Regions from separate parts of the Streptomyces sp. NPDC007164 genome, predicted to be linked through region 2. Evidence: riboswitches for the same ligand, from Rfam matches in the RefSeq annotation. Region 2 holds a riboswitch; each other region holds the start of a gene.

Region 1 (3,267 bases), on a different contig from region 2:
ATCGGCGCGATCATGAACTCCTGGATGTCCACGTTGGAGTCGGCGTGCGAGCCGCCGTTGAGGATGTTCATCATCGGAACGGGCAGCAGGTGCGCGTTCGGGCCGCCGAGGTAGCGGAACAGCGGCAGGTCCGAGGCCTCGGAGGCGGCGTGTGCGACGGCCAGCGAGACGCCGAGGATGGCGTTGGCGCCGAGCGAGCCCTTGTTCTCGGTGGCGTCCAGGTCGAACATCGCCTGGTCGATCAGCCGCTGCTCGGTGGCGTCGTAGCCGACGAGCTCCGGGCCGATCTGCTCGATCACGGCGAGGACGGCCTTCTCGACGCCCTTGCCCTGGTAGCGGTTGGGGTCACCGTCGCGAAGCTCAATGGCCTCGAACGCACCGGTGGAGGCGCCGGACGGAACGGCAGCACGGCCCGTGCTGCCGTCGTCGAGGCCGACCTCTACCTCGACCGTGGGGTTTCCGCGGGAGTCGAGGATTTCCCGGGCTACGACGACGTCGATGGACGGCACGAGGCATCTCCTTCTGGGATATGACGCTGTTTGTGCAGGGTCGCTTTGGCCTTGCGACAAGAGCCTAACCGGCCCGGCCCGATCAGTCGGCCGTCCGCCCGACCCCTGGGACGAAAAAGGACCCGAGAGCACACATTGCCGGGCAAACAGTAAGAAATTTACCGGTCGGTAACTACAACAGTTGAACGATCCGGCGCTCCCCCGAGCGCGAACGACAGCGCCCCGGTCCGGCGCACACGGGGGAATGCGCGCCGGACCGGGGTGGTGCTCAGGGAGGAGAGAGCCGCGACTACTTCGTCAGGTGCAGCTGCTGACCCGGGTAGATCAGGTCGGCGTCCTTGACGATGTCCTTGTTCAGCTCGAACAGCTGCTGCCAGCCGCCCTCGACCTTGTTGGCGGCGGCGATCTCGCTCAGCGAGTCGCCGGAGACGACCTTGTACTCGCCGTCGCCCTTCTTGACCTTCTCGCCGGTCGGGGTGGTGACGGTCTTCTTCGACTCGGCCTGCGGGGCGGCGGAGCGGTCCGAGCGGGAGGCGGCGGGGGCCTCGGTGCGCTCGGCCGGCTTCGGCTGGGCCTGCCGGGTCGGCTGCGACTGCTGCTTCGGGGCGGCCGGGGCGCTCTGCTGCTCGGAGGCACCGGAGTTCGAGGTGGAGTTCGAGGAGGAGCCGGTGTCGACACCCGGGTTGACGCCGTCGTTGGTCAGGTTGCCGGCGCCGGCGCAGCCCCAGGCACCCGGGCCCTGCATGTCGAGGAGCTTCTCGGCGGTGGCGATCTGCTGGGCCTTGGTGGCCAGGTCGGCACGGGCGGCGTACTGCGTACCGCCGGCGGCGGCCCAGCTGGACTGCGAGAACTGCAGACCGCCGTAGTAGCCGTTGCCGGTGTTGATGGACCAGTTGCCACCGGACTCGCACTGGGCGACGGCGTCCCAGGTGGCGACGGAGGCGGCGGAGGCGCCGGTCGCGCCCATCAGGGGCACGGCGACTGCGGCACCGGCGACACCGGCGAGCGTGGCGATACGGACGGCCTTGGACGGGCGGCGGTGCTTGCCCTTGCTGGAAAGCAGCATGGAACTTCTCCTCACCGACGCCTACGAGGTGAGCTGTCGGGTTCGGGCCAAGTGAGTTGCCCGGTCGCACGTCCTAGCGCGCGACTTCACCCCAAGCCGGTCCTGATGCGTCTTTCGACGATCGGGCCCGGCGCTTACCTGGGTCCCCCGCTCCTGCCTACGGCGCTTTACGCGTCTGTTCCCTTCGACCGACGGCAGGATTCGGCGTGACGGTCGACGGGGCCCGCGGTGCGAGCGGTTCCGACCGTAAACATACGCAACCCCCACATTCAACGATGGACACATCGGACAATAAGCCCTTACTTGCATCTGAAGAATCATCGTTTCCGCAGGTGGGACACGATGCGGGAGGGTTCCCCGGATGCGACACGCCAGTTGACGCAAAGAGACCCATGTCTCACTTACGCATAAGCGGACATAGGTCCCTGAACTACCCCGATTTTTGAGGCATTTTTAGTCGGTTATCAGACTGCCCTCATGTGGCCTTCACATCGAGATCGAGGCTCTGGCCAGGGAGGATGAGGTCCGGGTCGGCGCCGACGGCAGCCTTGTTGGCCTCGTAGAGCGCGGGCCAGCCACCGGGGATGTTCTGTGCATCAGCAATCGACCAGAGGTTGTCGCCGACATGGACGGTGTACGTGCCGTCGGCGGGCGTGTCGGCCGTGTCGCGCGCGTCGTTGCCGCCGCGCGAGGCATGACGGCCCGCCTCGCGGCCGCCGTCCGTGCCGCCGTCCGTGCCGCCGCCCTTCTCCGCGGCCGGCGCGCCGCGGTGCTTGCCGCCGGACGCGTCGGGCGAGCCGGAGGCGTCGCCGGGCGCCCCGGAGGGGGCGTCGGGGGACGGGGTGGTCGAGGCCGAGGGCTTCGGGGCCGGCGAGGTCTTCCCTGACGGCTCGTCGGTCTTCTCCGAGCCGTCGGCGCCGTCCACGGCGTCCGTGCCGTCGGAGGCGTCGTCGGAGGCGCTGTCGGACGGTGTGGCGTCGTCGGACGGGTCCGCCGACGTGCCGTCGGACGGCTTCGCGCTCCCGGTCGGGTCGTCGGTGGGCACGGAGCCCGGATCCACCCCGGGCAGCGTCCCGTCCACGGCGAGGCCGGAGATGACCGCACAGCTGGGCCAGGCCTTCGGGCCCCGGTCGTCCAGCACCTTCTCGGCCACCGCTATCTGCTGCGCCCGGCTGGCGAGGTCGGCGCGCTCCGCGTACGCCTCACCGCCGTACGCCTTCCAGGTCTCCTGCGAGAACTGGAGGCCGCCGTAGAAGCCGTTGCCGAGGTCGGCGCTCCACATGCCGCCGCTCTCGCACTCGGCCACCCGGTCCCAGGTCTGGGCGTCGGCCGCGTGCGCACCGGACGCGCCGAGCAGCGGGATGGCGATGGCCGATCCGGTCACGCCCGCGGCGACGACGATGGCGGGTGCCTGACGGGGGCGACGGTGTCTGCCGTTCGCGGAGCCCATGGGGTTGCCTTCCGGGTAGCTGACAGGTGACTGGTGAGTCGAACGGTGAACCTAGCCGGGTTCGAACGGGAGTCACAAGTCGATGCAGCGCAGATCACGTGAAAGTCACAGAGTTGACAGGGTGTCACTTTCTGCGTGGGCGGGCCCCGGGGTGAACTCCACGGGAAGCGTGCGAAGTCCGCGCATGATGAGCCCGCCACGCCACCGCAAATCGGTGGGTTCCACCGCAAGCCGCAGGTCCG
Region 2 (3,267 bases):
GTCGACCCGGCGCAGCGCCTGCGGGAAGGTGATCTTCTCGCGCATGGACAGCGCGTCGATCATCGCCTCGGCGCGATCGCCGATGCCGCGCTTGGGCACGTTGAGGATGCGGCGCAGCGGGACGGTGTCCTCGGGGTTGGCGAGGACGCGCAGGTAGGCCAGGATGTCCCGGACCTCCTTGCGCTCGTAGAAGCGCACGCCGCCGACGACCTTGTAGGGCAGGCCGACGCGGATGAAGATCTCCTCGAAGACGCGGGACTGCGCGTTCGTACGGTAGAAGATCGCGACGTCACCGGCCTTGGCGTCGCCCGCGTCGGTGAGCCGGTCGATCTCGTCGGCGACGAACTGCGCCTCGTCGTGCTCGGTGTCGGCGACATAGCCGGTGATCCGGGCGCCCGTGCCGGCGTTGGTCCAGAGGTTCTTGGGGCGGCGGCTCTCGTTGCGCTCGATGACCGCGTTGGCGGCGGACAGGATCGTCTGCGTGGAGCGGTAGTTCTGCTCCAGCAGGATCGTGGTCGCGTTCGGGTAGTCCTCCTCGAACTGGAGGATGTTGCGGATGGTCGCGCCGCGGAAGGCGTAGATCGACTGGTCCGCGTCACCCACGACGCACAGCTCGGCCGGGGCGTCGCCCTCGCCCGCCGGGCCGACCAGCTCGCGTACGAGGGTGTACTGGGCGTGGTTGGTGTCCTGGTACTCGTCGACCAGGACGTGCCGGAAGCGGCGGCGGTAGTGCTCGGCGACGTCCGGGAACGCCTGGAGCAGGTGGACCGTCGTCATGATGATGTCGTCGAAGTCCAGCGCGTTGGCCTCGCGCAGCCGGGACTGGTACATCGCGTAGGCCTGGGCGAGGGTCTTCTCGAAGCCGTCCGCGGCCTGGCCGGCGAAGGTCTCCTCGTCGATCAGCTCGTTCTTCAGGTTGGAGACCTTGGCGGTGAACGACTTCGGCGGGAAGCGCTTCGGGTCCAGGTCGAGATCGCGGCAGACCAGGGCCATCAGCCGCTTGGAGTCGGCGGCGTCGTAGATCGAGAACGACGAGGTGAAGCCGAGCCGCTTCGACTCGCGGCGCAGGATGCGTACGCACGCGCTGTGGAAGGTCATGACCCACATGGCGTTGGCGCGCGGTCCGACGAGCTGCTCGACGCGCTCCTTCATCTCGCCCGCGGCCTTGTTGGTGAAGGTGATCGCCAGGATCTGGCCGGGGTGCACCCCGCGCTCCGCGAGCAGGTGGGCGATCCGGTGGGTCAGCACCCGGGTCTTGCCCGAGCCGGCCCCGGCGACGATGAGCAGCGGGGAGCCCGCGTGGACGACGGCGGCGCGCTGCTCGGTGTTCAGCCCGTCGAGGAGCGCCGCGGAGTCGATGACCGGGCGGTGCGCGCCGTCGCGGTAGTAGGCCTCCCTGGGCGGCGGGGGCCCGTCGAACACGCCCGCGAAGAGGTCCTCCGGCACCGCTTCGGGTACGGAGTCCTCGGGGGGCGGCGGGGGCTCTTCCTCCGAGTGCTGGAGGCCGGCCAGGAAACTGTCGTCAAAGAGGCTGCTCATCGCTTGTCGAGTCTAGGCCGCCGCACCGACAGCCGTGGGCCGCATGACGAACCGCACACGACCGACGGCACACAAAGAGAGCGGGCACCCACTCCCCGTGAGGGAATCCGGCCCTCAGCACCCCGCTCCGGCAAGGTCACGAAAATGTATCGGACATATCGAGCATCAACCTTCACAGCGGCACCATGGGTTGGCTAGCGTGCTCGACCGGGCGGCCCGTACCCCCTTGAGGCGAACCACGCCGAGCGGGCTCCCCCGCCGAATCCGGGCTGCCCTCGCGGGAGTTCGGAACCGGGGACCCAGACGCAGTACCGGGGTGAATCGGTCCTTATCCCCCACTCGGACCGTAGGGCAGCCTTCCGTTCCGCCCGAACCCGACAGCTAACCCGGTAGGCGGTCCACGGAAGGAGATGCCGGTCTTGGCATCCCATCGCAAACCGCGCCCCCGGGTGCGCACCACCGCACCGGCCGTCGGGCTCACCACCGCGGCCCTCGCGTCCGTGACCCTGTTCTCCACGCAGAGCGCGGTGGCCGCGCCCGGTCCGAAGCCCGGCGTCGAGGACGTACAGAAGAAGGTCGACGACCTCTACCGGCAGGCGGGCACCGCGACCCAGCAGTACAACCGGGCGAAGGAAGCCTCCGCCACCCAGCGCGCCAAGGTCGACGCCCTGCTGGACGACGTCGCGAAGCGCGCCGACAGGCTCAACGACGCCCGCAGGACGCTCGGCACCTACGCGGCCGCGCAGTACCGCAACGGCTCCGTCGCACCGAGCGCCACGTTCTTCCTGGTCGACGACCCGCAGTCGTACTTCGACCAGAGCCAGCTGATGGACCGGATGACCAGCCGGCAGCAGACGGCGATCACGGACTTCCGTACGCAGCAGGCCAAGGCGGCGAAGAAGCGCTCCGAGGCGGTGCGGAGCCTGGAGACGCTGACGACGACACAGAACACGCTGCGCACCAGCAAGCAGGACGTCCAGAAGAAGCTGGGCGAGGCGCGCACGCTGCTGTCGAAGCTGACCGCCGAGGAGAAGGCGCGGCTCGCGGAGATCGAGCGCAAGAAGGAGGCGGAGGCGAAGCGCAAGGCGCGGGAGCTGGCGAAGCAGCAGGCCGCCGCGAAGGCCGAGGCGGACCGCAGGGCCGAGGAGGCCGCGAAGGAGTCGGGGGGCGGCAGCGGTACGGGCACCGGGTCCGGGACCGGCTCGGACAGCAGCGCCACCACCAAGGCGGAGAAGGTCCTCGCCTTCGCCAGGGCCCAGATCGGCAAGCCGTACGTCTGGGGCGCGACGGGCCCGGCATCGTACGACTGCTCCGGGCTCACCCAGGCCGCCTGGAAGGCGGCGGGGGTCGACCTCCCGCGCACCACGTGGGACCAGGTCAAGACCGGCACCCGGGTCGCCACGGCGGACCTGCGGCCGGGGGACCTCGTCTTCTTCTACGACGACATCAGCCACGTCGGCATCTACAAGGGCGACGGGATGATGATCCACGCCCCGAAGCCCGGGGCGAACGTGCGCGAGGAGTCGATCTACTACATGCCGATCTACGGCAGCGTGCGCCCGGCGTAGCGGGCCCCGACGCGTCGCGCCGCCCCAGCACCGGGGCGGCGCGGCGCGGGCGGGATCAGGTCCAGAGCGTGGCGATGAAGATGTTGAGGAGCGTCAGCCCGCCCACCGCCGCGAAGGCGCCCTTGTCGACCTTCTCCTCGTCCCGCTTGATGTAGACGAG
Region 3 (3,267 bases), on a different contig from region 2:
CGCGGAGCACCTTGAGGTGTGCCTCGGTGCGGCGTTGCGCGGCGCGGGCGGCGCCCAGTGGCTCCAGCAGTGTGCGGACCTCCAGGAGGTCGGCCGCCTCCAGCTCGGTGGGTTCGGCGACGCAGGCGCCCGCGTGCCGCCGGGTGACCACGAAGCCCTCGGACTCCAGGGTGCGCAGCGCCTCGCGCACCGGGACGCGGGAGACCCCGTAACGGCGGGCCAGCAGTTCCTCCGTGAGTCGGCTGCCGCGTTCGAAGACACCGGAGACGATGTCGTCGCGGATTGCCGTGCATACCGAATGCGCCGGAATGCGCATGTCCGAACCTCCGCCTCAATCCCCGCGAATCGCGGCCGGCCTACGCCTGTTCCGCGACTCTATTGCAATGCGGCCGAATTTCCGATGCCGGGCGGGAATTCATGAATATCTTCTGGCCGCGGAACGGTTCGCCGGGCGGTCGCCCCCAGCGGCCGGGGCGGCGGGCACGTCGAAGGCCCCGGCGCGCTGCCGGGGCCTTCGACGAAGTGGTGCGGTGGAGCGTCGGTCAGACGCGGACGCCGTGGGCGCGCAGGTACGCGACCGGGTCCATGTCGGAGCCGTACGACGGGGTCGTACGGGCCTCGAAGTGGAGGTGCGGTCCGGTGGAGTTGCCGGTCGAGCCGGAGAGGCCGATCTGCTGGCCCGCGCCGACGCTCTGGCCGACGGAGACGCCGATCGAGGAGAGGTGGCCGTACTGCGTGTACGTGCCGTCCGTCATCCGGAGCACGATGTTGTTGCCGTACGCGCCGCCCCAGCCGGCCTCGACGACCGTGCCGGCGCCGACGGCGACGACGGAGCTGCCGGAGGCGGCGTGGAAGTCGATGCCGGAGTGGCTGCCGGAGGACCAGAGCGAGCCGCTGGACTTGTAGCCGGTGCTCACGTACGAGCCGGCGACCGGGAGCCGGAAGGAGCCCAGGCGGGTGCGCTCGGCGGACCGGGCGGCGCGGGCCTTCTCGGCGCGGGCCTCGGCGGCACGCTTCGCCTCGGCCTTGGCCCTGGCCTTCGCCTCGGCCTTCTTCTTGGCCTCGGCCTTGCGGTGGGCCTCGGCCTCGGCCTTCGCCTTCGCCGCGACGTCGGCCTGGTGCTGCTGGGCGTCGGCCTGGGCGTCGATCCGCTCGGCGAGGGTCTTGTCGATGGCGATGACCTGGTTGAGGCCGGTGTCGCTCACGGAGGGTGCGTCGGAGTCCGCGGCGAAGGCGGGAGCGGCCAGGCCGCCGATGACGCCGGTGGTGGCCAGAGCCGCGACGCCGACGGCCTTCGCGCTGCCGCGCGTCAGTCGGCTCGGGGCACGGTGCTTCCCGGTGGCACGGGTGAACGCCATGGAGTGGCTGGTCCTTTCCTTCCTTCTCGCCTACCGGGTTAGCTGACGGGTTCGGAGCAGGAAGGTCTCCTACGGACGCCCCGGCCCCATCCGGGCTCAGGCATCCGATTCACCCCAGGGACTGCGTGGGTCCCCGGCTCCCCAGGCTCGCGCCTGACGGGGACTCGGCGATGACTGTCCGGTACGTCGCGGATGCGGCATACGAGTGGCGGGCAGTCGAGCCGACGCTAAGCGGGGTCACTTTCATTCACCAAACGGACAGGCCGTTTTGTAGCGCATCCCACAGGGCAGACAGGCAACCTCCCCCTCAGAACGGACAAAAAGGAGGGCCCCGGCGAGATCGCGCTCGCAGGGGCCTCCTCTATGTCCCGATATGCGGTGAAATACTGAGGTGGGACGTGCCGTGGCGGGCCGGTCGTCAGCCGGTGACCACCGACACCTTTCCGATGCCCAGGGCCCGGACGGGCTCCTCGATCCGGGCCGCGTCGCCGACGAGGATCGTGACCAGCCGGTCACCCGGGAAGGCGTTGACGACCGCCGCGGTCGCCTCGACCGTGCCGGTCTCCGCGAGCCTGGCGTACAGCTGCGCCTGGTAGTCGTCCGGCAGGTGCTGCTCGACCTGGTCGGCGAGGGTGCCCGCGACGGAGGCCGCCGTCTCGAACTTCAGGGGTGCCACACCCACGAGGTTCTGCACGGCCGTCTCGCGCTCCTCGTCGGTCAGGCCCTCGGCCGCCAGGGTCCGCAGGACGGTCCACAGGTCCTTGAGCGCCGGCTCGGTGGACTCGGTGTCCACCGAGCCGCTGATGGCGAGCATCGCGGCGCCGGTCGCCCCCGAGGCGGAGTCCGGGGCCGAGGACCGCAGCACCTGGGCGAAGGCCCGCACGCCGTACGTGTAGCCCTTCTCCTCGCGCAGCACCCGGTCGAGCCGGGAGGTGAGGGTGCCGCCCAGGCAGTACGTGCCGAGCACCTGGGCCGGCCACACGCTGTCGTGCCGGTCGGCGCCGATCCGGCCGATGAGCAGCTGGGTCTGCACCGCGCCCGGACGGTCGACGATGACCACCCGGCCGGTGTCGTCGGCGGTGATCGGCGGGGCGGGGCGCGGCGCGGCGGTGTCTCCGGACCAGTCGCCGAGGGTGTCGGCGAGCAGGGCGTCCAGGTCGATGCCGGTGAGGTCCCCGACGACCACGGCGGTCCCCGCGGACGGCCTGATGTGGGCGTCGAAGAAGGCGCGCACGGCCGCCGCGTCGATCCGCTCCACCGTCTCCTCGGTGCCCTGGCGCGGGCGCGACATCCGCGCCGTGGCCGGGAACAGCTCCTTGGAGAGCTGCTTGGCGGCACGCCGGGCCGGGTTGGCCTGCTCGTGCGGGATCTCGTCGAGCCGGTTGCGTACCAGCCGCTCGATCTCGCTCTCGGCGAAGGCGGGCGCCCGCAGCGCCTCGGCGACCAGCGCGAGGGCCTTGGCCAGCCGGGAGGCGGGGACCTCCAGGGAGACCCGGACACCCGGGTGGTCGGCGTGCGCGTCGAGGGTGGCGCCGCAGCGCTCCAGCTCGGCGGCGAACTCCTCCGCCGTGTGCTTGTCGGTGCCCTCGTTCAGCGCGCGCGACATGATCGTGGCCACGCCGTCGAGGCCCTCGGGCTCGGCGTCCAGCGGGGCGTCGAGGAAGATCTCGACCGCCACGACCTGCTGGCCGGGGCGGTGGCAGCGCAGCACCGTGAGGCCGTTGGGCAGGGCGCCGCGCTCGGGCGCGGGGAAGGCCCAGGGGCGGGCGGTGCCCGGGGCCGGCTGCGGGTGGTACTGCATCGAAACTCCAGTCGCGGCAGCGTCGGTCACTGGTCCGCCCCTTCGTGCGCGTCGGTGTCGGTCTCGTCGGTGTCCGCCGCGTCCGCGGGCTCGGCCGGTTCGACCGGC

What was found. A riboswitch is a leader RNA that binds a small molecule or an ion and turns the genes downstream of it on or off. The one in region 2 is predicted to bind cyclic di-AMP.
Region 1: another riboswitch for cyclic di-AMP. It lies ahead of ABZ622_RS13250 (transglycosylase family protein); the one in region 2 lies ahead of ABZ622_RS01240 (NlpC/P60 family protein).
Region 3: another riboswitch for cyclic di-AMP. It lies ahead of ABZ622_RS25330 (M23 family metallopeptidase); the one in region 2 lies ahead of ABZ622_RS01240 (NlpC/P60 family protein).

Annotation. Positions count from the first base shown of each region.
Region 1 is NZ_JBEYFB010000007.1:144,492-147,758, reverse strand. Features, by position in the region: gene eno (phosphopyruvate hydratase) at 1-509, opposite strand, end outside; gene ABZ622_RS13250 (transglycosylase family protein) at 799-1,575, opposite strand; cyclic di-AMP (ydaO/yuaA leader) riboswitch at 1,579-1,750, opposite strand; gene ABZ622_RS13245 (transglycosylase family protein) at 2,051-3,025, opposite strand; gene ABZ622_RS13240 (cytochrome P450) at 3,131-3,267, opposite strand, start outside.
Region 2 is NZ_JBEYFB010000001.1:301,934-305,200, forward strand. Features, by position in the region: gene pcrA (DNA helicase PcrA) at 1-1,539, opposite strand, end outside; cyclic di-AMP (ydaO/yuaA leader) riboswitch at 1,786-1,951, shown strand; gene ABZ622_RS01240 (NlpC/P60 family protein) at 1,959-3,107, shown strand; gene ABZ622_RS01245 (hypothetical protein) at 3,163-3,267, opposite strand, start outside.
Region 3 is NZ_JBEYFB010000022.1:84,367-87,633, reverse strand. Features, by position in the region: gene ABZ622_RS25335 (GntR family transcriptional regulator) at 1-316, opposite strand, end outside; gene ABZ622_RS25330 (M23 family metallopeptidase) at 543-1,358, opposite strand; cyclic di-AMP (ydaO/yuaA leader) riboswitch at 1,372-1,538, opposite strand; gene ABZ622_RS25325 (pitrilysin family protein) at 1,777-3,159, opposite strand; gene ABZ622_RS25320 (pitrilysin family protein) at 3,186-3,267, opposite strand, start outside.